3 regions of the Peribacillus sp. NPDC101481 genome follow, and region 1 is predicted to be linked to each of the others. Evidence: riboswitches for the same ligand, from Rfam matches in the RefSeq annotation. Region 1 holds a riboswitch; each other region holds the start of a gene.
The links. A riboswitch is a leader RNA that binds a small molecule or an ion and turns the genes downstream of it on or off. The one in region 1 is predicted to bind lysine.
Positions count from the first base shown of each region.

Region 2: linked by a shared signal. The riboswitch ahead of dapA (4-hydroxy-tetrahydrodipicolinate synthase) and the one ahead of ACIROD_RS20770 (amino acid permease) in region 1 are both predicted to bind lysine.
Region 3: linked by a shared signal. The riboswitch ahead of ACIROD_RS06335 (aspartate kinase) and the one ahead of ACIROD_RS20770 (amino acid permease) in region 1 are both predicted to bind lysine.

Region 1 covers NZ_JBIWNJ010000003.1:423,040-433,247, reverse strand. Annotated here, with positions in the region: gene ACIROD_RS20795 (metal ABC transporter permease) at 1-850, opposite strand, end outside; gene ACIROD_RS20790 (metal ABC transporter permease) at 847-1,770, opposite strand; gene ACIROD_RS20785 (metal ABC transporter ATP-binding protein) at 1,781-2,536, opposite strand; gene ACIROD_RS20780 (metal ABC transporter solute-binding protein, Zn/Mn family) at 2,549-3,472, opposite strand; gene ACIROD_RS20775 (LacI family DNA-binding transcriptional regulator) at 4,161-5,123, shown strand; lysine riboswitch at 5,378-5,563, shown strand; gene ACIROD_RS20770 (amino acid permease) at 5,660-7,111, shown strand; gene ACIROD_RS20765 (glycoside hydrolase family 13 protein) at 7,163-8,842, opposite strand; gene ACIROD_RS20760 (Ger(x)C family spore germination protein) at 8,927-10,009, opposite strand; gene ACIROD_RS20755 (GerAB/ArcD/ProY family transporter) at 10,006-10,208, opposite strand, start outside.
Region 2 covers NZ_JBIWNJ010000001.1:274,296-284,503, forward strand. Annotated here, with positions in the region: gene ACIROD_RS01235 (response regulator transcription factor) at 1-677, opposite strand, end outside; gene ACIROD_RS01240 (sensor histidine kinase) at 674-2,122, opposite strand; gene ACIROD_RS01245 (metallophosphoesterase) at 2,520-4,778, opposite strand; lysine riboswitch at 5,486-5,664, shown strand; gene dapA (4-hydroxy-tetrahydrodipicolinate synthase) at 5,797-6,693, shown strand; gene ACIROD_RS01255 (Lrp/AsnC family transcriptional regulator) at 7,135-7,626, opposite strand; gene ACIROD_RS01260 (DMT family transporter) at 7,878-8,792, shown strand; partial or broken gene ACIROD_RS01265 (DNA alkylation repair protein) at 8,930-9,206, opposite strand; partial or broken gene ACIROD_RS01270 (DNA alkylation repair protein) at 9,252-9,352, shown strand; gene sdaAA (L-serine ammonia-lyase, iron-sulfur-dependent, subunit alpha) at 9,565-10,208, opposite strand, start outside.
Region 3 covers NZ_JBIWNJ010000001.1:1,311,900-1,322,107, reverse strand. Annotated here, with positions in the region: gene ACIROD_RS06360 (enoyl-CoA hydratase) at 9-782, shown strand; gene ACIROD_RS06355 (electron transfer flavoprotein subunit beta/FixA family protein) at 908-1,681, shown strand; gene ACIROD_RS06350 (electron transfer flavoprotein subunit alpha/FixB family protein) at 1,753-2,730, shown strand; gene trxA (thioredoxin) at 2,917-3,231, shown strand; gene uvrC (excinuclease ABC subunit UvrC) at 3,335-5,107, shown strand; lysine riboswitch at 5,169-5,345, shown strand; gene ACIROD_RS06335 (aspartate kinase) at 5,436-6,668, shown strand; gene ACIROD_RS06330 (YslB family protein) at 6,732-7,202, opposite strand; gene ACIROD_RS06325 (succinate dehydrogenase cytochrome b558 subunit) at 7,587-8,195, shown strand; gene sdhA (succinate dehydrogenase flavoprotein subunit) at 8,266-10,017, shown strand; gene sdhB (succinate dehydrogenase iron-sulfur subunit) at 10,035-10,208, shown strand, end outside.

The DNA of each region.
Region 1 (10,208 bases):
TCAGCAATAAGCTGACCAATCCATGGTTTGGGGAAAAGAGAAAGGCCATTCCGAATAATATGGCGGCCGACCCCACCATGCAGCCTGAAATCGAGGCATCCAAAATGGTGGCAGAATAGTAGCCGATGACGGAACTTAGCACCCCTACCCCGATACTGACCAATATCATGCTGCTTAAACGGTCTGACAGCAGGTATGCTGTTGCCGCAGGTATGATGAGCATTCCAACTACTAAAATGGAACCTACACTATCAAAAGAAGCTACAGTTGTCAGTGAGATGAGGCTCATCAATAAGTAATGGAAGAACAGTACAGGAATACCCATTGCAGCCGCAAGTGACGGATCAAAAGACACGAGTTTAAACTGTTTGAAGAAAAGGAAGATCAGTACGAGATTCAGGATGAAACAACTGCCGACTATCCAAACAGCTTTTGGTCCAACTTCGATTCCCGCGATTGTCATTGTGTTCCAGGGAGTATAGGCTATTTCGCCATAAAGGACATGTTCCAGGTCAAAATCTATTTGTTGCGTATACAGGCTCACAAGTACGATTCCCGTTGCAAAAAGGGAAGTAAATACAATCCCGATCGCTGCGTCAGCTTGAACGCCCGACGATTGGAAAAGCTGGATCAAGAATACGGTAAGCAAGCCGAGCGCAGCAGCCCCGATCAGCATTGGAACCGAATCACGGGTCCCCGTTATTAAAAATGCCAATACGATTCCCGGCAAAACAGAATGACTGATGGCATCCCCAATCAACGTCATTTTCCTGACTATCAAAAAGCATCCTAATACACTGCAAGAACCCGCCACTAATGCTCCGACTAAGATAATCCAAAAATCATTCATGATGTGTGGCTCCCTTTCCTTCTATCCTGTTCGAGAGAATATTTCTTTTTCGTCGATACCCTTCTCCATACAGATGAAAGCACTCCGCGTTTAGGTGCAAAAAGCATGGAAAAGAAAAACCATACCGTCGCGGATAAGACAATTAACGGTCCTGTTGGCAAATCATTGACTGATGTACTGATCAACGTTCCAGACACACCGCTCAACATTCCGAATACACCAGACAGGATAACCATGATATGCAGCCGCTCCGTCCAATACCTCGCGGAAACCGCAGGAGTTATCAGTAAAGATGCCATCAATACGACGCCTACAGCCTGGATACCGATCACTACAGCTGCCACGATCAGCATCATGATGAAATAATCCAGAAAAACAACCGGCAATCCCATCCCCTTAGCAAACCCAGGGTCAAAGGACAGTAATTTGAATTCTTTAAAAAATATGGTACAAGTGAAAATGAGAATGAAGGAAACCGTCATCATCATATATACATCGGACATGACCATTGACGCCGTCTGTCCGAATAAAAAGGTATCCAATCCACTCTGGTTTCCATACTCGCTCTGCTGGATCTGCGTAAGCATGACAATTCCGAAGCCAAAGAAAGAAGATAAGACGATTCCCAATGCTGCATCCTGCTTGATCTTACTGTATCTCGTAAGCACACTGATCAAGAAGACAGCCACTAGCCCTGCCAAGGCAGCACCTATTAGAAAGTAGGAAGTGGATTTCACTCCAGTTAACATAAAGGCGACACAGATACCGGGTAACGCTGCATGTGCGAGCGTGTCGCCAAGCAAAGACTGCTTTCTGAGGTAGGCAAAGCTGCCGATGACCCCGCTGCTTAATCCGAGGAACATCGTGCCAAGCAATATCCACCTTGTATTTGGATCAGTAATAATATCCAGTATGTTCATCGTGTACACCTCATTTTAATAAAAGGCCGGACTTAGTGTCTGATAGTATTGCTAGACGGCCTCCATACGTTGCCTGTAAGTATTCGGGAATGAACACTTCTTCTGTCGGACCTATTTTCATCACCTTTTTATTCAATAACATCGTCCAGTCGAAATATTCCTTCACGGTGGATAGGTCATGGTGCACAACAAGGACTGTTTTGCCTTTTTCCTTCAATTCCATCAGCAATTGTATGATTGCTTTCTCAGTTGCCGCATCCACCCCTACGAACGGTTCATCCATAAAGTAAATATCCGCTTCCTGTGCCAATGCACGGGCCAGGAATATCCGTTGCTGCTGTCCACCTGATAGCTGGCTGATCTGGCGGTTAGCGTATTCAGCCATTCCCACCTTATCCAGGCACTCCATCCCCTTCTGCCTTTCGGACTTCCCTGGTCGCTTCAGCCATCCGAGATGACCATATCTGCCCATCATCACGACATCGAGTGCGTTGGTTGGAAAATCCCAATCCACTGACTCACGCTGTGGTACATAGCCAATACTCTTCCTCATCGATTTATAAGTCGAACCCTTTATTGTGATTTGCCCCGATATTTTTGGGATCAATTCCAGTATTCCCTTTATCAAAGTGGACTTCCCTGCTCCATTGGGGCCTATGATACCGATTAAATTCCCTTCCGGCACCTCAAATGAGACATCTTCGACAACCGGCTTCTTATGATATGCAATCGTTAAATTCTCGACCTTCAAAGCTGCTTGATTCATAGTTTCTCCCCCTTATTTCAATGCACGGACGATGGTGTCTGTATTATGACGGACCATCCCGATATACGTTCCTTCTTCCGTCCCTTTTTCACCCATTGCATCCGAGAATAATTCACCGCCGATTTCCACTTTGTGGCCCTGCTTCCCTGCACCTTGAATGACAGCCTCGATAGCCTTCCTTGGTACGCTTGACTCAATGAAAATCGCTTTTATTTTGTTCTCCACAAGATAATTCCGCATATCAGTAACATCTTTTGATCCATATTCCGATAATGTATTGATTCCTTGGAGACCCCTTACGTCCAGGCCATATGACTTACCGTAGTATCCAAAAGCATCATGTGCTGTAACGAGCACCCGTTGATCTTCTGGAATTTTATTAATTTCATCTTGAACATATTTATCAAGTTCCTCCAATTGCAGGACGTACTCTTCATAATTTTCACGAAACTTTGCTTCATGGTCCGGATCATTGGCAATCAACTCTTTCTTGACTGTGTCCGCCGCTACGATCCAAAGCTTTACATCAAACCATACGTGGGGATCATGCTCCGTAGCACTCACTTTACGAAGCTGGTTCTCCTTGAAGTCCTCCGTTACGGCAATCGTCGGTTTATCCTTGCTCATCATTTCGAATATATCCGTCATTTTCCCTTCAAGATGCACACCATTATAAAAAATCATATCAGCCGAATCCAGTGTCTCCACATCACCCTGTGTCGCTTTATATAGATGGGGGTCGACTCCCGGTCCCATTAAACTGGTGACCTCGACATGTTTACCGCCGATATTCTCAACCAAATCCCCAATCATTCCCGTTGTTGTAACGACATTTAGCTTGCCATTGCCTTTATCCCTATCGGCTGTATCATTACCGCACCCCGTTAAAATCAGCAATGCAGCAAGCACACCCCCAATAGATTTTAGAAAACCCATCCATATTCCCTCCTCTTTTTCATTTCCCTAAAAATGTTTGCCGAACGCAAAATTAAGTGTAAATTTTTTTACATTGTCGTAAATGCTAAAAAGTTTCCTCTACACAACTTATTTTATACTATACACAAATATACAAAAAAAGTGCAACTATTTTTTAAACATTTCAAAAAGGCGAATGACTTTTACACACAATAAAAACTGTCAGAAATCTCACTAGGGAGCTCCCTGACAGCCAGTCATTCCGTACATGAAACGTAACGATGAAGTTATATTTATATTGTGGAGTTTTAATGGTGAATATAATATAGGGGAGCTATTTCTGGACGACATGAAATTCACGAGTAAATGTGTGAATTTCACGAGTAAAATGCCAAAATTCACGAGTAAACGTGGTTTCCTCGCGTAATACCGCGGAATTCTTGACTGGCATTGCCACTCATTTTTCCTGTTTCAATGAAATTGCCAAGTACGCAAATCCCAATTCGATTCCGCAAAGCACAACCAGGGTGATTAAAGTTTGGAACATCATGATTTCCTCCTCCTCTAAGACTTAAACAAATCTTAAAGGATGAAACCAATACCAGAACAAGACCTTATTTGAAGAAATCTTCAGCAGTCCCACACTGTTCCCTTGCCCTGAAATGGGTTTCATACTGTACAATAAAAAAAAAGAAAAAACGGTGATACCATGACAAATATTAAAGAAATAGCTCAATGTGCTGGTGTATCTGTCTCAACAGTGTCTCGTGTATTGAATGATCATCCATATGTAAGCCCCGATAAAAGAAAGAGCGTCTTAGAAGCGATCAATCGTTTGAATTATACGAGAAACATCAACGCCATTCATCTTTCAAAAGGCAAGACCAATCTTATCGGCATCATCATCCCCTTCAACAATCACCCATATTACGGGGCAATCGTTAACGGAATCACTAAACAGGCAAATGCAATCGGCTGTCATATCGTCATCTTTCAAACAAATTATGATAGAGAGAAAGAAATCCAGGCTTTTAATATGCTGCAAATGAAGCAGCTCGATGGCATTATCGTTTGTTCAAGGATTTCAGAAATGAAAATCCTCTTGGAATATCAAAAATACGGACCGATTATTTTATGTGAAGATACAGCTCAGGCTGAATTCTCATCCATCAGCATTGATCATTATGCAGCTTTCTCCTGTGCCCTTGAGTACGTGATCGCTAAAGGATATAAGAAAATCGGATACAGCCTCGGCCGTAAAAAAAGCAGAAATAGTTCCCACCGCACAAAAGCCTTTAACGATATCATGAGTAAACATCAACTGATAAACAATAAAGAATGGCTGTTTGAAGGCAGTTATCACATCAAAGACGGTGAACAATTGTTTCAGGAATGGAATTCGATGATGGATAAACCTGAAGCCATCATCATCACGAATGATGACACGGCGGCAGGATTCATTCTTACCGCTAAGAAATCGGGTATAAGGGTACCGGAAGATGTGGCCATTCTCGGCTTCAATAATGATAGCCTTGGCGAAATGCTCGACATCACGACCATTTCCTTACCGCTGGAATGGATTGGGAAAATGGCAGTGGACCTATTTGAGAATCCTGGAGAGGTCAAACATGTAAAACTGGACTACGCCCTAATAAAAAGGAAAACCGTTTAGCTATCAGGATGCTTTATTTTAGTATATCGTCACTTGAATTCTTCCTTACTGCCATCATTCAACTAGGAAAAAATAACCACATAAAATAATCATTGCGATATCCCAGAAGTTATTTTATAATTTTGATATAGTAAAGTTTACTCAATTACTAGCAATCTATTAACGATTGCATGAATTTCATGAGTACAATCGTCCGGCGTCACCTATTAAACTGACGCAAACGATTTTAGAAAATTGAATACTTCCTCATTTACCGATGAGTTAGAGGCTGCAGCTTATAAAAGTAAAACGGACGAGATTCTGGAAAATTAAAGACTCCGTTTGAAAGGATAAGTTGCCGAAGTTAGGGTATATTCCATGTATATTCTTGCTGGCGGTGTAACCGAAAAGGAACACCACTGTCACGTTTTTTCAAAAAAGCGTGGGGAGCTATCTTCGGAAGGATAAACGGGTTTATTATAAACAGCCGTCGATCTTTTTCGACTGCTGTTTTTTTATTTATCGTTCCCTTCCAATAAAAAGGAGTGTAACATCAATTGTCAAATTCACAATCACCATCAAGCCCTACTGAACTGAAAAGGAGCCTGAAAGCGCGTCATTTAATGATGATTTCATTAGGTGGAACGATTGGAACAGGTTTATTTTTAGCTAGTGGCGGGGCCATTCATTCAGCCGGACCCGGCGGTGCCTTGGTGGCATACGCAATCATCGGCATCATGGTTTATTACTTAATGACAAGTCTTGCAGAAATGGCAGCGTTCATGCCAGTGGCCGGTTCGTTCCGTGTCTATGCATCCAAATTCGTCGATCCGTCTTTCGGTTTTGCGATTGGTTGGAACTACTGGTATAACTGGGCAATCACCATTGCTGCCGAATTGGCAGCCGTTGTCTTAATTATGAAGTTCTGGTTCCCGGATAGCCCTTCAATTATCTGGAGTGCCATTGCGTTAATCATTATGTTTCTTATCAATTACATGTCAGTTAAAGGTTTCGGGGAAACAGAATTCTGGTTTGCCATGATCAAGGTCGTGACAGTCGTCATATTCTTGATCACGGGTGTTCTGATCATTCTCGGAATCATGGGTGGCAAAGACCCAATCGGTTTTTCCAATTTCACAATGGGCGAAGGTCCCTTTAACGGAGGATTCTTCACGATTCTAGGCGTATTCATGGCTGCCGGCTTTTCATTCCAAGGTACGGAATTGCTTGGAGTGACTGCAGGTGAAAGTGAGGATCCAGAAAAAAATATCCCAAAAGCGATCAGATCCGTTTTCTGGCGTATCATCTTATTCTATATCTTAGCCATTTTTGTAATTGGCATGATCATTCCGTTTACCGATTCACGTTTATTGAGTGAAGATGTTGCCGTAAGTCCATTTACGCTTGTATTTGAAAGGGCCGGCCTTGCATTTGCTGCATCCATCATGAACGCGATCATTTTATCATCCGTACTCTCAGCCGGTAACTCTGGCATGTACGCTTCAACCCGTATGCTATGGGACTTGGCACGTGATGGTAAAGCACCGAAATTCCTAGGCAAGTTAGATAAAAGAGGAGTACCCGTGAATGCCCTTATCGTGACTTCTTTAGTTGGCTGCGTTGCATTCTTAGCTTCGTTTTTCGGTGATGGCGTCGTTTATATCTGGTTATTGAACGCTTCAGGCATGGCGGGATTCGTCACCTGGGTAGGGATTGCGATTGCCCATTATCGGTTCCGCAAAGCCTACGCAGCTCAAGGCCTTGATATGAATGCTTTACCATTTCGGGCAAAAGGCTTCCCATTCGGGCCTATATTCGCACTTGTCCTTTGTATTATCATTATTATCGGACAAGGCTATCAAGCTTTCAGCAGCGATGGGATCGACTGGAATTCAATGTTCGTTTCCTACATTGGCTTGATTCTATTTTTCGTCTTATGGTTCGGCTATAAAATTAAGCACAAAACGAAAATCATTCCCCTAGAGGAATGTGACCTTAAATCAAAATAATACGCAAAGGACCTGTTCTTCTTCCTAATCGAAGAAGAACAGGTCCTTTTTTCATTTCAATTGATAAACACGGCATTCATATGGTTGCAGGGGTTTGCTGGAGATTCCTTCTTCCTCCTGATCATAATTGCCGATCAGCTTTGTGGCAGAATATGCATGCAGCTCTTCAGGCAAAGTATAGGAGGCCTGCTCTTCTTTAAAGTTGCATAGCACCAACAGCTTTTCTTCTTCCAACGATCTCGTGTAGGCAAATATTCGTTCATCATCAGGGAACAGCAGTTCAAAACGGCCATAAACGACGATATCATGTTCCTTGCGTAATTGGATAAGCTTTTTATAAAAATGAAAAATGGAATTGTGATCATTGTAGGCCTTTTCTGCATTAATCTCGGGGAAATTGGGATTAACCTTAATCCAAGGAGTCCCTTGCGTGAATCCTGCGTTCCGGGAGTCATTCCACTGAATCGGTGTTCTCGCATTATCTCGGCTGCGGGCGTGAATGGCTGACATCATCCTCTCTTTTGACCAGCCATGAGAATTGACTAGTTCGTCATATGAATTCAATGTTTCGATATCCCGGTATTCATCGATGCTTTCAAATGCAACATTGGTCATGCCCAACTCTTCCCCTTGATATATATAAGGTGTACCCTGAAGCATATGAAGACAAGCAGCAAGCATCTTAGCGCTTTCAATACGATACTTTCCATCATTACCAAACCTTGAGACAACCCGGGGCTGATCATGGTTGTTCCAGTATAAACTGTTCCAGCCTTCCCCCTCCAAACCAGTCTGCCACTTGGAAAGAATTCGCTTTAAATCGGTAAGCTTCCACTTATCATTACTCCACTTTCCTTCAGGCCCTCTCCCCAAATCCATATGTTCGAATTGAAAGACCATATGTAGCTCACCACGATCTTTACCTGTGAACAATTGTGCGTCCTCCGGTGTGACGCCTGGCATCTCCCCAACCGTAATCACGTCATACCCAGAAAGCGCCCGTTGATTGATTTCCTGTAAAAACTCATGTATGCGCGGGCCATTCAGGAAAAATGGGCTTCCGTCACCAAACTGCTTCTCATGGCGAACGGCTCCATCCGAATAGCTTTGATCTTTTGAAAGGAAGTTGATGACATCCATCCGGAAGCCATCGACACCCTTATCCAGCCACCATGTCATGATACTGTAGATTTCTTCACGGAGCTTAGGGTTCTCCCAGTTTAAATCCGGTTGTTTCCTGCTGAATAAATGTAAATAATATTCATCGGTTCCTTCATCATATTCCCATGCCGAACCTTTAAAAATGGACTCCCAATTACTTGGCTCTTTCCCATTCCTGCCAGGTTTCCAAATATAATAATCACGTTTCGGATTATCTTTTGAGGATCGCGATTCCTCGAACCACGGATGTTCGTCTGAAGAATGGTTGACCACCAGGTCCATCATGATCTTCATTCCACGTTCATGAACTGCCTTCAACAACCTATCAAAGTCAGCCATTGTCCCGAATTCAGTCATGATTGATTTATAATCACTGATATCGTACCCATTGTCATCATTGGGGGATTGATAAACTGGGGATAGCCATATCACGTTCACACCCAGTTCTTGTAAATAATCGAGTTTCATCAATATCCCGTTTATATCCCCTATCCCATCACCATCACTATCCATAAAACTCCTTGGATACACTTGATACACAACTGCCTCTTTCCACCATGCTTTGTCCATGCTTTTCCCCCTTTTTAGCCGCATTAGCACAATCTTTACACCAATACCCTATTATAAAGGGGGAAACTCCAGAATATTCTACTTTTATTCAGCTATTCCCGTTTGAATCATTTCAATATCCAGATCGACCTCGATCGGAATATCGGGATATGCCTCCTCCCAATGTTTTTGATCGAAATTTCTTGTTTTACTTTTAGCGTGATCACCGAGTGCAAGCGGATCTATATTGTTCTCCTGAAACATGGTTACCATCTCATTTAATTTTTTACCAATGATCCGCTCGGCCCTGGCCTCTATTCTATTCAGGTCGACCGCTTTGCCCAAGTCATAGCCTTGGACCTCTAGCAGACTCGCTTTCATTTTCACTCCAATCCTGACCTTGGGGTCTTGATTGGCATTCGAAATATGATACTGGACACGTGACTCCACGTTATTGATATCGGTAAAGTCATTTTCCTTCCATTTAATTTCATAACTCCCCAGCTTAAAGTTTTCACTAAGGACTTTATATAAAAAGCCGTCTTCATAAGGGATATATTTACCGATATAACGATCCTTTTTAAACAAGGCGATCCCTCTCACCCGTATTTGGTCTCCTGTTGTTTCCAATAAAGGCATGACCGGATCGATTCCTTTACCATGATACGCATATAAATACCTGTGAAGATCTACATCAGGCAAATTAGTCCTTATATTCTGTTCGATCAGCTCTTTCACTTGAACTCCTGGAGTTTTAATCAACTTCGGCTCCATTTTAACTACATCCTCCGCTTTGCCATGAACGACAGCTAAATACAAATCCCTTCCCACCATTGGGTCACGCCTATATGTATCGACATAATCATTCAACCCCTTACTTGCCAATTCTTCACCATATAGAATGACTGACAGTCTTCCGCCGACAATCGGGTATGGTGTTTTTGCATTTTCTTGCTGGCGGGCCGACTTTATATCATGGGAGTTCGCTTCATATACTTCTTTACCCAGATCTGCTTCCTCCCCAGGCTGAGGAACACTGACAACGACCGTACCTTGGATTCTTTTCTCTTCGGCATCATCATAACCTACGACTTCAGCAATTAATATATCTTCTAATATTTGCTTTTCCACGCCACACGCCGTCATCAAAAAGCCTGCTAATATTATCAAGAGTAGTTTGATTTTCATGATTTATGCCCCCTGACTTTATAGACGATCGACTGCCATAGGAATAGGAGTGGAAGATACAAATAAACGATATAGAAACCAATTTGCGAACTGATCGTGTTAAATTTATCGATTCTATAGCGGTTATCCAAAAAAATGCAGGAAACTAAGATGATGATCAGAATGAAAACCAACATCTTTTTCTGTCTTAATCCAAATA
Region 2 (10,208 bases), on a different contig from region 1:
AAGCGATACCCTGCTCCCCAAACGGTTTCCAAAAATTTAGGATGTGCAGGATTTCTTTCAATTTTTTCACGTAGTTTCCTGATATGGACGGTTACAGTCGAAACATCCGCAGCCGATTCCAATCCCCAAATATTTTCATAAAGCTGCTCTTTGCTTAATACTTGATTCGGATGCATGACAAAAAACACCAAAGTATCGAATTCCTTTGTTGTAAACGGCACCACTTCTCCGTTTATGTGAACTCTGCGCGCTGACTTATCTATTGAAATCCCATGAACATAGATTGAATTAGATTTGGGGTGACTTCCTGATAAACGTTCATACCGCGCTATATGCGCTTTCACTCTTGCAACTAGTTCACTTGGACTAAATGGTTTTGTAATATAATCATCTGCCCCTAGACCAAGCCCCCTAATTTTATCGATATCTTCCTTTTTGGCGGATACAAGCAAAATCGGGATATTCTTGACAGCACGTATTTGTTTACATATCTCAAAACCATTCAACCCTGGAAGCATGATATCCAAAATGATTAAATGATAATTTCCTTGAAGGGCCTGTTGGAGACCTGCATCACCAGTATGTTGAATATCAACACTAAAATCATTAATTTCCAAATAGTCCCTTTGCAATTCAGCAATACTGACTTCGTCTTCAATAAGTAATATCTTTTTCACATTTCCTCACCTTTCTTTATGGAAAAAAAGACACTTGTACCTTTTCCTATCTCGCTAGTAGCCCAAATATCTCCACCATGCTCGCCGATAATTTTTTTTGCAATCGCAAGTCCTAAACCACTTCCACCTGTCCGGGAATTTCTAGATTCCTCAGCACGATAAAAGCGGTTAAATATATAAGGCAAAGCAGAAGATTCTATTCCATAGCCATTATCCGTTACTTGTACAACAACATCATATAGTCCTTCATGCAGAGAAATGGAAATGTGTTTTTCATCTTTATTCATATACTTTACACAATTGCTGATCAGGTTGGCCAATACGCGTTTCAGTTTCTCTCTATCCGCTGTCACGTATATCGGTTTATTCACCTGATGAAGTTCAATCTGGATCCCTAGTTGAAGTAAATCCAGTTGAAGTTCTTCTACGTAGTCTTTTAAATACTTATCTAACCTGACCGTTTCAAAAGTGAATGGTTCTTTTTTCAAATCCAACTTGGAAAATAAAAATAATTCATCTATCAATGAATCCATATCTCTTGCTTTTAGGTATACAGTCGATAAATACTTGTCCATTTTCTGTGGGGTGTTTGCTACTCCGTCTTTAATCCCCTCAACATACCCCATAATCGAAGTGATCGGTGTTTTCAAGTCATGGGAAATATTAGAGAGAAGCTCTTTGCGATTTTCCTCATACTGAAGCTGAATGTTTACGGACTCTTTTAACTTTTTTCTCATTTCCTCAAAAGCTCTATTCAATTGCCCGATTTCATCATTCGAAGTCGCCTTGATTTCAAAGTTTAAATCTCCTGATTTTATCCGCTCTGCGCCTTCTTTAAGAATTGAGATCGGTTTGATGATGCTACGTGAAACTAAATAATTTAATAGTCCAATAATCATTACAAACAGTAATAACAATAGAGCGAATAAAATGGGAAAGAGCTCTCGAGTCAGCTCGGCATATGAACTTGCCTTTCTCAATACAAAAATACTTCCTTCACTTTTATCAGAAAAATAAAAATCAAACTTCACATAGGTGAAAAAAAAGTCTTTCATTTTGATTGTGTCCCGCGTATTGATATTCGTTTCTTCGAACTTGGGAAGTGATTGTATCAAGCCTGGCTTATCTAGTGTTTGGGACGCATAATCAATGTTTTTACCTTTTCTAACGACAATCTTAATATCTCCATGTTCAATCTTCTTCAGTTGTTCTTCATTTAGAAGCTGCTCAGGATTATTTTTTGCCAAAAGCTTTAAATCGAGAAACACACTCTCCTCTACTGCAGTCAAAGGTTTTTGGAGATAAGATTTTTTGTATAAATGTTCTATCGCTTTTACATCACCTGTTATCGCAAAAATAAGTAAAAATCCAGCTGTTAAAAACAAAGTGATGGAAATAAGGATTACGCCAACGTAGGACAACAGAAATCTCATTTTAATTGACAAATATTTTCACCCCGCTTCGATCTTTCGTTTACTCATTTATAGAAAAGTTGTTTATCTGCTGTTCTTGCATAAAAAGATGTTTCCTACGATAACTTTTTTAGTACTTAAAAAAACATATCACACAAATCTTAAAATTTTCTAAAATACATGAAAAAAATCCTATTCTATTGTCGGTTTACAGTTTTTTTATTTGAAAAACGTTCCAGCTTGATTTCAGAAATCCGCTCTCTTTCCGCCGACTGTTTATCAAGCTTCCAGCGGGGTTCCGGCTAGCTTGTTTTTTGTTAAAATATTTTTTATTTGTCCAGAGTTTGTGAGACATAGAGAAAAAGCGAACTTCCCCTTAAGGAAAGTCCGCATTTTACAAATATCAAGAAAAGTTCATCTGTTCTTCTCTTTACTTTGGTGAAACGATCATTTGGTCATCCAATCTAATATCGTCAATCGACCAAAACCAATTATTTTTAGCATTATGCATTCTCCATTGTAATTTCATAGAGGCAGCATCTTCAGGAACATTAATCGATTTAACTTCATACTTATTCAAAACATGTCCATTTTTATTATCCGAAGCAGCTTTATTGTCATAAACGAGAACTTGTTGTTTTTCCCCATTATCAAAGACAGCAGTCACTTCAGCTGTTTGCGTTCCTTCTTGTTTATAGTGAGATGCAAATCCTAAGTATAGCTCTTTGGCATCATCAACTTTTACAGTAGGTGAAGTTAATGTACTATCAAAAAAGCCTTTTGCTGCTGGTGAACCGTTATCATCCCATTCATCAGGATCCGCTACTGCTATAACACCTTGACCAAGTTCAAATTTGTTACGCTCTTGGTCTTCTGCTTTTGTCCAAAAGTCCTTTGTTGTGAAGCTCCACCCTTGCCACTCTTCTGTACCAGCTGGCATATTCGAGCTATTCGTAACCGACCAGCCATTAGGAGCTGTATGGCTCCAACCGAGAATGGAACTTGGAATGTTTTCATTCACTGCTGGCTTTAATGCAGACTCTAATTGGTCAAAACTTTCTCCAAGCATCATGTTGACGAATACATTTATTTTCTTGGAGCCAATTATTTGGCCTTCCTCGTAAGCAGTAATCTTGAATTGTGATGAACCCGATATCTCCTTGCTAGGTGTAGCTTTTATTGTCAATATTTTTTCTTCTGTTCCTGATAGCACATACTCAAGTTCATTGTGCTCTACACTCCAACCTTCAGGTGCATCAACTTTAATTTTCCCGTTCATACTTTTACTTCCATAATTTTTCACCTTCACTTGGAGTGCAGTCGATTCACCTTCTGTTACTAAAGAAGGAGAAGCTTGTGCCGAGACCATTTCCAGGGCTTTTGTCTGACCATCAGCCAGTAACACCTTTTTACTGCTATTGTTAAATGAATCTAGTGCTTGTACCTTAATTTCATAATCAGTACCTGGCTTAAGTCCAGCAACAGGGAACTCTAAATTCTTTGGCACAGGATCATAATAGAATTCAGAAAATGCGGTGATATCTGCGTCCATCTCCCCTGTTTCCTTGTTTTTGGCTGTAATGTGATATGAATGTACGAGTGCGTTATCTTTTGCCTGTGGAAATGTTACATTTAAACTTCTTAGTGTAGATTTTTCTTCTACAATCGAAGCCTTATCTTTAACTGCAAAAACCGGTGGTAACTGATCTCGATCGTCTGTATATTTAAATTTATTTTTTTTAGAAGGATTTTTTATTACCCATGGTTTTCCTGTCCAATCGTCTTTATGAAAGTCACGTTTTTTAATGACAACTTCATTATTATAAACTTCTACAATCATTCCTTGACTAATATCCCGATATCCTTCTGGATGGAACCCTTGAAGTTTGCCTGGCTCCAATTCCAAATAACTTACAGAAGACGTGCCAACTGACGTAAAGTCTTTTTGATGAATCGTTCTCGGGTCTTCGAGTGGATAATGAGAATGGCCTGAAAATGTAATTACCTGTGGATGTTTCTTTAAAGTATCATATAAAAGTTCTTTATTTTCCTGAGTTCCCCACAAGTCACTTCCATACACAGTGTCTTTAATGTGTTGATGAAGAAAAACAAAGATTGGTTGGTCCGGATTCTCTTTTTCTGCTGCAGCTAACTTTTCACCTAGCCAGTTAATTTGATTAACGGAATATAAACCATGCGTATTACCATTTTCCGGACTTAACGTAATAAAATCATATCCATTTACTTTTTTATGATAGTAAAGAGAATCCATTCCTGTTTTCTCGAGAAAACGATTTTGTGCCTTTTCAACGGAAAGTCCATTCCAATAATCATGGTTCCCCATTGTAAACATGGATTGGACACCACCTTGTTTCTTCTCATTATAAATGGAGAAGAACTTATCATATTCAGAAGCGTATCCATAGTCCGTTAAATCCCCAACGACAACAAAAGCATCCTGTCTAGGCGCAGCTTTATTTAATTGATCCATGGCTGTTCTGAACTTGTTCATATCAGCTGTTGTTCCATCATCAATATGCACATCACTGATTACTGGAAAAACGAGCTCAGGTTTACGTTTATTATCTGAATTTGAAGATTCCGAGAATGCTTGTACACTTGATAAAGAAGTTGTTAATCCTACCGTTACAACTGTCAGCATTGCTGCAAATTTATTTTTCCCTTTCAAAATCAATACCTCCTATTTATCGTTTAGCTAATTATGTATTTTTTAAACAGATCAACAACTATCCTCCTTGTTTATAAATTTTTAAGGTGTTTACCAATTAAAATAGTAACTTTACATTATTAATAAAATATAAGACCAATGTAATTTATATATTAATAAATCAAAAAAGGACTAAGGCCAGTATTCGTTCCATTCACTTTTGTCTCGTTTTTGGTATTGATTTTCCATTTCTTAATGGGAATGGAATCCTATCCCTCAACTACGTAGTTACCCGTAAAATGGTAAATGGTTCCACAGTACATAGAAATACCAATTTTGATATGGTAAAGTCTAGAAGAAGGAAAGGAGAGAGGTTATTATAAAAAATTATTAAATATTGTGATGGTAATAACTCTTGTCTTTGGACTGTTTTTTGCGATTGCACCGACACCGATGAATAAAGCATTAGCATTGTCCTATGATAATACAAACCCTTATTCGACAGGTTGTGCTTCTAAAAGCCCAATCACCTATGAAACAGAATATATCTATAAAACTATTAATGTTAAGATTACATAATCTAAAAAAGATGAATCCAGCCCTATACCGTATCCATTTTCATTGATTATTCATGTATTCTAAAAAAAATTTTCTAAATTGCCTTGCAATAGAAAGGATTCCTTGTTATATTACAGTCAATTAAATATTTTCTTGCTTCATACTTTTGAAGTGAGGATAGAGGAGCAAAAACCATTAGTACACATTTTGAGGAGAATGAGATCCTATGACTATTGTGGAAAGGGGAATTTGCCGAAGCCGAAAGAATCTCATGTTCTTGAAGCTGGTTCTGCTATTGAATAAATACAGGACTGTCATATAGGAAACTATATGGAGGGCTATCTTATGCGCGGAAACATTTTTTTGATAAATATTGTTTCTACTGCAGCAGCGAATCCTCGTTGTTGCTTTTTTGCGTTTACTCCTGAATGGCCCACCACCTCTGAATATTTTTAAAAATCATACAAAAGGGTGTGAAGTTATGAATTTTGGCCAAGTTTTAACCGCAATGGTTACCCCGTTCAATCATAATGATGAGGTTGATTTTAATGCTACGAGAACTTTAGTAAACTATTTAATTGCTAATGGCTCTGATGGATTAGTAATAGCTGGTACAACTGGAGAGTCCCCTACATTAACAACAGAAGAGAAACTGGATTTATTCAAAATTGTTGTTGAAGTTGTTGATGGAAGAGTTCCTGTCATAGCTGGAACTGGCTCAAATAACACGAAAGCTTCCATCAACTTAACAAGGCAAGCTGAGGCAGCGGGAGTCGACGGAATAATGCTCGTTACCCCATACTATAACAAGCCGTCTCAAGAAGGATTATTTCAGCACTTTAAGGCTATTGCCCAATCAACATCTTTACCGGTAATGCTCTATAATATTCCAGGACGAAGTGTTGTAAACATGTCAGTAGAGACGATTGTTAACCTCTCAAGAATCAACAATATTGTGGCAGTAAAAGAGGCAAGTGGTGACTTAGATGCCATGGCACAAATCATAAGCAAAACAACTGGTGATTTTACATTGTACAGCGGCGATGATGGGTTAACATTACCGGTTTTAGCCATCGGTGGAACAGGAATTGTTTCGGTTTCTTCACACATAATTGGTAATGAAATGCAAGAAATGATAAATAGCTTTAAAAATGGTGATGTCCATGGTGCTGCCGCTACACATCGTAACCTTCTTCCAATCATGAAAGCATTATTTGCTGCACCAAGCCCCGCACCAGTAAAATCAGCATTAAATATGCGGGGGTTAAATGTTGGAGGTGTCCGGTTACCATTGGTCCCTTTAAACGATGAAGAAAAAAGAGCACTACAAATGGCTCTACAACCTAGAAACGAAGAAGCTGTTTTGTTAAATAAATAAATAAATAAAGATAATGATTCATTCAGCATACTTTAATACCGTTTTTCTAATTAAAGACCATAATAAACGGGATAAAATTTTAAAAAGCAGTGCAGCTCATAAAGAGTGCACTGCTTTTTAATCGATCCACGGCTCAGTGCTTAAACTGGTTGAGCAATCCATTTTCAAGAAAAAATATATGGCATACAGTTGGAATTATAAATTTCAAATTTCTAACGCAATGATTTTATCGGGATCGATCATAAGCTTGTATTTCTAGTGATGTTGAGATGTAATTATTGAAAGACATAGTGTACCTGCCCAATTCTCTTGAAGTGATAAGAATAATCTTAAATGACTCGTTCCTTGCGATCCAATCTATAAAGGACTTCATTTTTTTATTTCTTCTTCTACCTTTTCTCTCTCTCTTGTTCTATAAAACACGTTCGATAAAGTGTACTTTTACGAACGGGACTTTTCTTCCCATATAGGTAAAACAGTTGAATATTTAATTTCTCTAAGAGCTAGGCTAGTTTGAATTTTTGTTATGCCTAGTTTATTTAACTTTCTAATAAATATTTCTAATTCCTTCCGATCTTTATTAGCCACTTTTAGAAGATAATCATACTCACCAGTTAAACAATGACACTCTAATACTTCTGACATAGAAGCTAATGCCTTTTCCAAAACTTCCAGTTCTTCAGCTTGATGTATATTTGTACTAATAAAAATGAAACATAATAAATCAAAACCTAGCTTCTCCTGGTTTAAAATTGCTACTTGTCCATTAATAAACCCTTCATTTTCCAAACGTTTTATCCTTGAATGTATAGCTGGGGGAGATAACTTGACACGCTTTGCGAGCTCAGTATTACTTAACTGTGCATCCTTTTGCAGTAAATCTAAAATTTGAATATCAACATTATCTAGAACCTTGCTTACGATAGATTCCACTTATAGTCACTCCTTTTACAAATGTTCCAAAAATAGTATCACTTCAATAGCAAAACAAAATTTAATTCTGTTTATCGGCAATATTCATTAATATTATTCTAAGTTTCTTCTATTATACAAAATAATATATTAAGTAACGATCTAAAATGTTAAAATTATTAATAAATAATTGTAAAAATTGAAATGTCATTGTGCACAATGGCTTCGATCCTTTTACTTAAACAGTGAAAGATGTAAAGGAGCAAAATGAAATGCAATATTATTATTTTTCGTTATTACTTGTAACAAGTTTGTTATGGGGTGGAAACTTTGTCGTTGGAAAGTCGCTTGTCGAACATGCTTCTCCGATGACATTGACGAGTTTAAGGTGGATCATTGCTGTTAGTTGTCTTTTGCCGATTGTATGGTGGAAAGAAAAAAAGATATTTCCTCCTCGAAGTGCAATCCTTCCTTTATTTTTGATGGGAATTACAGGTGTGGTTCTATTTAACCTATTGCAATTTGTAGCATTAGAGAAAACATCCGCGACTAATGTTGGATTAATATCAACATTAAACATGATTTCAATTGCTATTTTTTCATTTTTCTTTTTAAAAGAAAGAATTAATATTCTACAAATGTTTTCTATGTTTTTTTCGCTTATTGGCGTAATACTTGTACTTTCAAAAGGAAATATTGATCTTTTCCTTTCATTACGATTTAATACAGGTGATTTATATATGATGGCTGCTGTATGCGTTTGGGGAATATATTCCGTTTGTAGCAAATGGGCAATGGTAACGACAACACCCATGATGTCTACGTTATATTCTGGTATATTTGGACTTATAGTTCTTCTACCGTTTAATTTTTCCAATTTTACAGTGTCTAATATAAATACTTCCTTCATACAATCTATTTTATATACAGGCGTTATCTCAACTGTAGCATGTATGGTACTTTGGAATATTGGTGTACAAAAATTAGGTACAACAACATCAGGTATTTTCTTGAATTTTAATCCTATTTTTACTGCAATTTTAGCTTTTCTATTATTAGGTGAAAAAATGACGTGGATACAAGGGATTGGTAGTGGTATTGTGATTATAGGCTGTTATTTGTTCTCACATTTTAAAGCGAAGGTGATTTTCAAAAAGAATTCTAGACAATCGCAGATTCAAGCATGATATTTTTTCAATGTCTAAAAACATAATATCTCTCGTGATTACTTTTCTATATATACAAGAAAGCCTGATCCAAGGTGGATACAGGCTCATTTGTTAAAAAAACTTTACGGATAAGGAATAATAAAAAAGTGCTAATTTTAACATCTTACATACTTGCGTTTAAAACCAATCCTTCCTGTTTCGACTTCTTTTTGAATACTTTCGTAAGCTTTTAGAAAGCTGCTTTTTTCTTGTCAGCCTTTGCAGTCTCGACTGCCTTTTCATGGTGCGGCAAATATGAAATCCCCACGGTGTATAGAAAATTATTCATAGCTGATTTCGTTCTGGCGAATCGTGAATTGTATTTTTCACAAGGTCAAGCATATTGGAAATCTTGCTTTCTGAAAATTCAACGTCTAGTTGATTCCCTGAAAGCACCGTCTAGCTGAAGAGCTTTATTGCACGAGGACTTACGATGCTATGTCCTATGCAGGCATTATTGTTGCCCTAAAAGCCATGACAAAGTCGGATTATGATCGTTGGTTTCATATTTTAATATGCTGTCCGATTTAGTAGTTGCTGATATATGGAATTATTATTTTGCACTTCCGTCTTTTTGGAATTTCCCCTATTAAATTTTGCCCTTAAGATTGGCATCATATTATAGACAAAAGGCATTCGGAACGAATTCATTCCGAATTCCGAATGCCTTTTATGAATTTCATTCGCATATCATGCTTTCTTGCATCAGCGAAAATACGATTACGAGCTTAATTGATGATTTTATAGGTAACTACTTAGTTTGAACCAATACAATTTCGTCAATAGTCGGAATCTCTCTTTTTAATAAAGATAAGAGAGTGTCTTCGATTGTATTGTCGATTTCACAAATTGTTATTGCAGCACCATTGATTTTGGAACGTTCATTGGCCATACGGGCTATATTGAACCCCTTTTGATATAGTATTTCCGATAATTCAGCAATAACCCCTTTTTGGTCGGAATGGCGAATAACAAGTGTTGGCCTTTCACCTGAAAATTTAAATGGATACTCATCGAATTCTTGAACCTCCACTTTACCACCGCCTAAAGAGCTGGCCAAAACCTTTACAGTACGTGTGAACCCTGTCAATTCTACGAGAACCGTATTTGGATGGTAGCTTCCAAGCACCCGTTTCGTGAATTCATATTGTAAGCCATTTTCCTCAGCAATTTCCTTTGAATTTGGAATGCCGTCATCCATGGTAGATAACCCGAGCACACCGGCTAAAAGAGCTAGGTCTGTTCCATGGCCTTGATAGGTTTCTGCGAAAGAGCCCATCAGCGAGAACTTTGCATATACTGGATTTTCATTTAGTAGCTGGCGGGCAATATTCCCGATCCGGACAGCCCCTGCTGTATGGGAACTCGAAGGGCCAACCATTACGGGACCGATGA
Region 3 (10,208 bases), on a different contig from region 1:
GGATTGAAATGGAATATCTTAAGCTTTCTGTCGAAAATCATGTGGCTTTTATAACTATTGATCATGCACCTGCAAATGCACTTTCTTCGGCTATCATCGGAGAGCTGTCACAGGCCTTCGACCAAATTGAGAATGATGAGGCCGTACGGGTTGTCCTTCTTCATGGTGAAGGAAGATTCTTCTCTGCAGGAGCAGACATTAAGGAGTTTACGGAAGTGAAAGACGGGAAAGCTTTCGAGAAGCTGACCAAGAACGGGCAATCTGTTTTTGAGAAAATCGAATCTTTCCCAAAACCGGTCATTGCAGCCATCCATGGAGCGGCCCTTGGCGGAGGATTGGAGCTGGCCATGGCCTGTCACATCCGTTTGGTAACCGAAAGGGCTAAACTGGGTTTGCCTGAGCTGCAGTTGGGCTTAATCCCTGGATTTGCTGGGACCCAACGTCTTCCTCGTTATGTGGGCATGGCAAAGGCAGCTGAAATGCTGTTTACAAGTGAACCGATTTCAGGTACCCAAGCTGTACAATGCGGATTGGCGAATCATGCCTTCACGGATGAAGAATTGATTCCGAAAGCTAAAGAACTAGCCAATAAAATTGCCAAGAAAAGCCCGCTTGCTTTAAAGTCGGCCATAGAGTTATTAAATTATTCCAAGCATGATGCCTACCATAAAGGTGTGGAAAGGGAAGCCGCCCTCTTTGGCCAAGCTTTCGATACTGCTGATGCACAAGAAGGAATCGGCGCTTTCATTGAAAAAAGGGAAGCTGTATTCACAGGGAAATGATGATTCGAGTATAAATAACTATTTTTATATATCATGCAGGATTTTGATGAAATCTGTAGAATACAATACTATATATCAATAAAATTCATAATCTTCAAAACTCAAATCATTCGGGAGGTATTATCGTGAACATTTATGTACTGCTGAAAAGAACATTTGATACAGAAGAAAAAATTACTCTATCCAACGGGAAAATTAATGAGGATGGAGCAGAATTCATCATTAATCCATACGATGAGTATGCAGTTGAAGAAGCAATCCAGGTGCGTGATGCACAAGGCGGCGAAGTAACGGTTATTTCCGTCGGAACCGAAGAGGCTGAAAAGCAATTACGTACGGCGCTGGCAATGGGTGCTGACAAAGCCGTATTGATAAATATAGAAGACGATATTGAAAATGGCGACCAATTCACGACTGCCAAAATTATAGGCGAATACTTAAAAGATAAAAATGCCGATTTAATCATTGCAGGGAACGTTGCAATTGATGGCGGTTCTGGTCAAGTGGGACCACGCGTGGCCGAAATTTTAGAAATTCCCTATATTACTACCATTACTAAGCTGGACATCGAAAATGGAAATGTAAGCGTTATCCGTGATGTCGAAGGGGACTCTGAAACGATCGAAGCATCCCTTCCGTTGTTGGTGACGGCTCAGCAAGGGCTAAACGAACCACGTTATCCATCATTGCCGGGAATCATGAAAGCGAAGAAAAAACCGCTTGAAGAATTGGAATTGGATGACCTGGATTTGGAAGAAGAAGATGTTGAGGCAAAAACAAAAACGATTGAAATTTACCTTCCTGCTAAAAAAGAAGCTGGAAAAGTATTAAACGGCGAAATCGGTGATCAAGTAAGCGAACTTGTTCAATTATTACGAAGCGAAGCAAAAGTGATTTAATCGAAACGGTACTTTTTCAAAATAACAACACACGACAAAAAGATAAAATAGTGCACAGGAGGTTTTTATAAATGGCTAGAAAGTTTCTTGTATTGGGCGAAGTTCGTGACGGTTCACTGAGAAATGTATCATTTGAAGCTATCGGTGCGGCTAAACTTGCTGCAGATGGCGGGGAAATAGTAGGTGTCTTGGTTGGTGACAGTGTTCAAAATTTCGGAAATGAATTGATCCAGTATGGGGCAGACCGGGTTGTTGCAGTCGAAAATGATCAATTGAAACAATATACTTCAGATGGTTATGCGCAAAGCTTGCTTGCCGTCATCGAACAGGAAAAACCAGAAGGGATATTCTTTGGACATACGGCCCTAGGAAAAGACCTTGCACCAAAATTGGCTGGAAAGCTTGAATCAGGATTGATCTCCGACGTTACAACCATTGAAGAAGAAGGCGGAAATATCGTTTTCACCCGTCCGATCTATTCCGGTAAGGCATTTGAAAAGAAAATTGTAACAGATGGCGTGATATTCGCGACAATCCGTCCGAACAATATCGAACCATTAGCGAAAGATGAGTCCCGCTCTGGTGATGTTTCTACATTAAGTGTGGATATCAAGGATTTACGTACAATCATTAAAGATGTTGTAAGAAAAGCCAGTGAAGGGGTCGACCTTTCAGAAGCGAAAGTAATCATCGCTGGTGGCCGCGGCGTGAAAAGTGAAGATGGTTTTGAACCATTAAAGGAACTGGCACAAGTTCTTGGCGGAGCGGTAGGAGCTTCCCGCGGAGCATGTGATGCGGATTATTGCGATTACTCTTTGCAAATCGGGCAAACGGGTAAAGTCGTAACACCTGACCTTTATATCGCCTGCGGAATTTCCGGTGCGATCCAGCATTTAGCTGGGATGTCCAACTCGAAGGTTATCGTTGCGATCAATAAAGACCCGGAAGCTAACATATTCAATGTGGCGGATTATGGAATTGTCGGAGACCTTTTCGAAGTCGTTCCGTTACTAACGGAAGAATTCAAAAAACTTAAAGTTAACGCGTAATAGAAATAATACAGATGAGGGGCAAGACATTTGGCATAAGCCGATACATGTCTTGCCCCTTTATTTGGCCTGCATATTTACTCTTTCTTTGGACATCCTACCACTGAAGCAAAATATTAGCATCGATTCGAGCAACAATGATATACTGTTTTTAGTTATTTGAGTAAATTTGAGGAGGAAATATATATGGCAATTATAAATGCAACTGACCAAACGTTCACAACAGATACTAGCGAAGGTGTCGTTCTTGTAGATTTTTGGGCTCCATGGTGCGGACCTTGTAAAATGATCGCTCCTGTTCTTCAAGAGCTTGATACTGAAATTGGCGATACAGCAAAAATCGTAAAAGTGGATGTGGATGAAAACCAAGAAACAGCTGGAAAATTTGGTGTGATGAGCATCCCTACATTAATCGTGCTTAAAGACGGTGAAGTGGTTGATAAGGTTGTTGGTTTCCAACCTAAAGAAGCACTTGCTGAACTTATTTCAAAACACGCGTAATAGTAGGTTAGCTAAAAAAAGCTTCAAGTCTGCGGACTTGAAGCTTTTTTCGCTATCTTGATATATAATAATTGTAAAAAAGGGAGAACAGGAGGCTGAATGCGTGAATCAACAAATAAAGAATAAACTTGCCCTTCTTCCCGATCAACCTGGTTGTTATTTAATGAAAGATCGTCAGGGAACGATCATCTATGTAGGCAAAGCGAAAGTGTTGAAAAATCGTGTCCGTTCTTATTTCACGGGATCTCATGACGGAAAAACATTCCGGCTCGTGAATGAAATTGAGGATTTTGAATATATTGTCACCTCTTCCAATATCGAGGCTCTTATTTTAGAGTTGAACTTAATCAAAAAACATGACCCAAAATATAATGTCATGCTAAAGGATGATAAGACGTATCCCTTCATAAAGCTGACTGCGGAACGCCACCCACGTCTAATCATTACGCGAAAAGTCAAAAAAGACAAAGGTAAATATTTCGGTCCTTATCCGAATGCATTTGCAGCTAACGAAACGAAAAAATTGCTCGACCGCATCTATCCCCTTAGAAAATGCAATACTTTACCTGATCGCGTTTGTCTCTACTATCACCTTGGCCAGTGCCTGGCCCCATGTGTATATGATGTAGAGGAACAGGAATATAAAAAAATGGTGGATGATATCAACAGGTTCTTGAACGGCGGGCATACTGAAATAAAAAAAGAACTGACTGAAAAAATGCTGGAGGCATCGGAAGATCTCGATTTCGAGAGGGCCAAGGAGTTCCGTGACAAAATTGCCCATATCGATATTACGATGGAGAAGCAGAAAATGATGACGACAGATTTCATCGACAGGGATGTATTTGGTTTTGCCTATGATAAAGGCTGGATGTGCGTTCAGGTATTTTTTGTCCGGCAGGGTAAATTAATAGAAAGGGATGTTTCACTTTTTCCGGTCTACGATGAACCCGAACAGGAACTTCTTACATTCCTCGGTCAGTTTTACGAGATTACGAACCACTTTAAACCAAAGGAAATCTTGCTGCCTGAATCAGTGGATGCCGAAATGGCCGAAGGGCTGCTTGGTGTCAAAACGATTCACCCGAAACGGGGAGCGAAAAAAGACATGCTTAAATTGGCGAATAAAAATGCCTCCATCGCGCTTCAGGAAAAATTCTCTTTGATTGAAAGGGATGAAGAAAGAACGATCAATGCGGTGGAAAACCTCGGGAAGCAACTGGGTATCTACACCCCGCATCGAATTGAAGCTTTCGATAACTCCAACATCCAGGGAAGTGACCCAGTTTCCGCTTTAGTCGTGTTCATTGATGGAAAGCCGGAAAAAAGGGAGTACCGCAAATATAAGATCAAGACGGTCCAAGGGCCTGATGATTATGAATCGATGCGTGAAGTGGTCAGAAGAAGGTATTCACGGGTATTGAAAGAAGGGCTGCCGCTTCCGGACTTGATCATCATTGATGGCGGAAAGGGACATGTTGAAGCCGTACGGGATATTCTGGAAAATGAATTGGGCCTTGATATTCCACTTTCAGGCCTCATTAAGGATGAAAAGCATAGGACCTCGCAATTGATGATCGGAAATCCGCTTGAAATCGTACCTCTTGATTCACGGAGCCAGGAATTTTACCTATTGCAAAGAATTCAGGATGAAGTGCATCGGTTCGCGATTACATTCCATCGTCAGCTACGCGGGAAAAATGCAGTTCACTCCCAGCTTGATGATATTCCAGGAGTCGGGGAAAAGCGAAGGAAGCAATTATTAAGGCATTTTGGATCATTGAAGAAAATCAAAGAGGCAACCGCCGAGGAAATCATGGAAGCTGGCATGCCAAAAGGGGTAGCAGAGGGAATCGTTAGAAAATTACAAGAATAATCTTGCTACCGATAAATCTCTATGCTATGATTAAAAAGAATTTTTAACTAGACAACTTAAAAGTGCTGATAGAGGTGCGGAATTCAAGAGTAAAAACCTGGAGAAGTATGAGCTTCCATGAAAGGTTTTGAAAGGGGATGACGCCGAAGGAAGACAAGACTCATACCTTGTTTTCCTGGTCCGACATTTAATAAATGGCGGATTGTCAGGGTTTATACCCTGGAGAGCTATCTCACTGTGTTTACAGTATTTAGATATGTGATCACAGCAATGAGATATTTCTCATTGCTTTTTTTATTGCCTAAAAAGGTAGAGAGGGTGCATGAGGATGGCATTAATCGTTCAAAAATTTGGCGGAACATCCGTCGGAAGCGTAGAAAAAATCAAAAATGTTGCCAATCGGGTAATCGAGGAAGCGCAGAATGGAAATGAGGTAGTCGTCGTTGTTTCAGCCATGGGGAAAACCACGGATCAATTGGTTTCCATGGCCCGGGATATTTCCGGAACCCCGAGCAAGAGGGAAATGGATATGCTATTGACTACGGGGGAACAGGTAACGATTTCCCTGTTAACGATGGCATTGATTGAAGAAGGACATGAAGCCATTTCGTATACTGGCTGGCAGGCTGGCATGCAAACGGAATCCGTTCATGGGAATGCCCGGATTTTAAACATCGATGCCACGAGGATCCAAGCTCAGCTTCAGGAGAAGAAAATAGTGGTCGTGGCTGGTTTCCAGGGGAACGATGCAAATGGGGAAATCACTACCTTAGGGCGAGGCGGTTCCGATACGACAGCGGTTGCCATCGCTGCAGCGCTGAATGCGGATAGATGCGATATTTATACGGATGTAACGGGTGTTTTCACAACGGACCCTCGCTACATAAAAGGCGCACGAAAACTCCAATCGATTTCTTATGATGAAATGCTGGAACTTGCCAACTTGGGGGCGGGCGTCCTTCATCCAAGGGCTGTCGAATATGCAAAAAATTATCAAATACCGCTTGAAGTCCGTTCAAGCATGGAGAGAGAATCAGGAACGATCATTGAGGAGGAAGCAACTATGGAAGAAAACTTAATTGTACGCGGGATTGCTTTTGAAGACAGTATTACGAGGGTCACAATATATGGTTTGCCCCAATCACTTGGTGCATTATCCACAATCTTCACAACACTTGCGAAAAACCGGATTAATGTGGACATCATCATTCAAAGCATGACTGCCGAGGATACGACCAATCTATCTTTTTCCACAAAAAGTGAAGATACGGAAGCGGCCTTGATCGTGCTGGAAAATAATAAAGAACAATTGGGATTCGACCGAGTCGAAACGGAGAGCGGATTGGCAAAAGTGTCCATCGTCGGTTCTGGTATGGTATCCAATCCGGGAGTGGCTGCCGAGATGTTTGAAGTGATGGCCAATACAGGCATCCAGGTGAAAATGGTCAGCACATCGGAAATTAAAGTTTCGACTGTCGTCAATGAAAAGGAAATGGTGAAGGCGGTCGAATCTCTTCATGAAGCATTTAAACTAGGTCAGCATGCAAATGTGCTAGCTTAAGTGTCAGGAGTCCAATAAAAAACAGACTTCCGGTAAAAAGGGTAAGTCTGTTTTAAGGGCTCATTAGATTGGATCTCTGGGATCCCATTGGATGGTGAATATCACTTTTTTTGCGCGGCGTTTAATTTCTTCCGTTGATTCGCTGAGGAATTTTTTTTGCAGTGTAAACTGCTCGGCAAGGAAACCGGCTTCAAGTTGGAAGTGACAATCAGGGTGTAAATCCAGGCGGCGGCTGATTATTTCACCCGTCAGGGATAATTCCATCTCGTGTTTTGTATACTTCAAGATTTCTAGATTGCCCCATCCAGCGCTTTGGAAAAATTCAATCACTTCCTGATCGCCATTCAATGGGAATTTTCTTGCTAATTGTTTACCTGCCCAATAGAGGATTTGATTAGAGTCTTTTCCGAGAATATCGTTCAATAGAACTTCTCTGATTAATTCGTATCCGAAAGCTGGAACCAGGAATTCTTCAGTTTGAATTTCTTCAGTTTGAATCTCTTCTTCTATCGCAGCAGCAATATTTTTTTTCATAATTTATCGCCTCTTTCTGTAAATCTATTATAAACGTATTTCTTTTGCAAATTATACTGTTTTTTATTTATTTAAATATCAATTGGAAAAAAATGAGAAATTATATCGAGATATTAATAGTTAAATTAGAAATTTATTTAAAATATCATCTTGACATACAAAAAATAGCTAATTTAATCCAATAAAATCTATTCTGAAAAAGAGATTTCTTGTATCCGTTTTCTTGACGCATATAGAAGTCAGGAGTAAAATGGACATGTCACATAATTGTAAAGGAAGTATAGAGGAGTTTTTTTGACTCTATACTGTATTTTCACGCGGAGATAAAAGGTAGCCACCAGTTTATCTTTGCATGATTTTTCACAAATTAAGGGGGGGCACTTAGTGGCAAAAAATCGTGAGTTTGGGAATCGCAGGCTTCATTCACTTCTAGGAGTAATTCCAATTGGTCTATTCCTAATTTTTCATTTATCGGTAAACTTTATGGCAACAAAAGGAGAAGAGACTTTTAATGGGGCAGTTCATTTAATTGAGTATACGCCCGTGAAGATTCTGGTAGAATGGGTCGTCATCTATCTACCGCTCATTTTCCATGCTGTGTACGGAATTTATATTGCCTTTACAGCAAAAAACAATTTAGGCAGATTTAGTTTCTTCCGTAACTGGATGTTCATGCTACAACGTCTAACTGGAATCATAACGTTGATTTTCCTTGTTTGGCATATATGGGCAACTAGAATTCAAGCAGCTATGGGTGCTGAAGTTAACTTTGACATGATGGCTGAAATTTTCTCTAGTCCATTTATGATTGTGTTCTATATTGTTGGTATTATCTCGGCAATCTTCCACTTTGCTAATGGATTATGGTCATTTGCAGTCAGCTGGGGTCTTACAGTTTCACCAAGATCGCAAAGAATCATGACTTACTTTACATTGATCGTTTTCGTTCTTCTTTCTTATATCGGAATCAGCGCAATTTTCGCTTTCGTATAAGAAGATAGAGTTCATTTATAAGAATTAGGAAAAACATAGCTTGGCTAATGGAAATAAGGGAGTGACAGAATTGGGTAAAGGTAAAATAGTTATCGTTGGTGGAGGTCTAGCTGGATTAATGGCTACGATCAAAGCAGCAGAGCTGGGACAACAGGTTGATTTATTTTCTTTAGTGCCTGTTAAACGCTCTCACTCAGTTTGTGCCCAAGGCGGAATCAACGGGGCAGTAAATACAAAAGGTGAAGGGGATTCTCCATATATCCACTTCGACGATACAGTTTATGGCGGAGATTTCTTGGCTAACCAACCGCCGGTTAAAGCGATGTGCGAAGCAGCACCATCGATCATCCATATGTTTGACCGTATGGGTGTTATGTTCAACCGTACTCCGGAAGGTCTTCTTGATTTCCGTCGTTTCGGTGGTACTCAACATAGCCGTACAGCATTCGCTGGTGCAACAACTGGTCAGCAATTACTTTACGCATTGGACGAGCAGGTTCGCCGTTATGAAGTTGAAGGCCTTGTAACGAAATATGAAGGCTGGGAATTCCTTGGAGCTGTAATCGATGATGAGCAAACAGCACGCGGTATCGTAGCTCAAAACCTGACTTCAATGGAAATCAAATCATTCCCTGGAGACGCAGTCATCATGGCGAGCGGCGGCCCTGGAATCATTTTCGGTAAATCAACTAACTCAATGATCAATACAGGTTCAGCAGCTTCCATCGTTTATCAACAAGGTGTAAATTATGCAAATGGTGAGTTCATTCAAATTCACCCGACAGCAATCCCTGGAGATGACAAACTTCGTCTAATGAGTGAATCCGCTCGTGGTGAAGGTGGACGTATCTGGACATATAAAGACGGAAAACCTTGGTATTTCCTTGAAGAAAAATACCCTGCTTATGGTAATCTAGTACCTCGTGATATCGCGACTCGTGAAATCTTCGACGTCTGCATGAACATGAAGCTTGGCATTAATGGAGAAAACATGGTTTACCTGGATCTATCACATAAAGATCCGAAATTACTTGATATTAAACTTGGCGGAATCATTGAAATCTACGAGAAATTCATGGGTGAAGATCCTCGTAAAGTTCCAATGAAAATTTTCCCTGCGGTTCACTATTCTATGGGCGGACTTTGGGTGGATTATGACCAAATGACTAACATCAAAGGTTTATTCGCTGCAGGTGAGTGTGATTACTCACAACATGGCGGTAACCGTCTTGGTGCTAACTCACTTCTTTCTGCAATCTATGGTGGTTCAGTCGCTGGACCGAACGCCGTTAAATATATTGAAGGCCTTGATAAAACTTCAGAATCCATTCCTTCTTCATTGTATGAAGGGTACGAAAAACAAGAACAAGAGAAATGGAATGAAGTCATGTCTCTTGATGGTAACGAAAATGCGTACGTCCTTCACAAAGAACTTGGTGAGTGGATGACACAGCATGTTACTGTAGTTCGTTACAATGACAAGCTGAAAGAAACGGATAACAAGATACTTGAACTAATGGAACGTTACAAGAAAATTAACATCAATGACACGGCTAAATGGAGTAACCAAGGAGCTGCATTCACTAGACAGCTGCAAAACATGATGCAATTGGCTCGTGTAATCACAATTGGTGCGTTAAACCGTGACGAAAGCCGCGGAGCGCATTACAAACCTGATTTCCCAGAACGTAATGATGAGGAATTCATGAAAACTACTATGGCAACATTCAAAGGCTTGGATCAAGCACCAGAATTCCATTATGAAGATATTGATGTATCACTGATCGCACCGCGTAAACGTGACTACACTACGAAACACTAAAGAGGGGGAGCAAAAAAATGGTTGAAACTAAATCTGAGACTAAAACAGTCCGTTTTATAATCACTCGTCAAGATACACCGGATTCAGCTCCTTATGATGAGGAATTCGAATTAGCATACCGCCCGAATATGAACGTAATTTCGGCTCTTATGGAAATTCGTCGTAATCCGGTAACTGTACAAGGCAAGCAC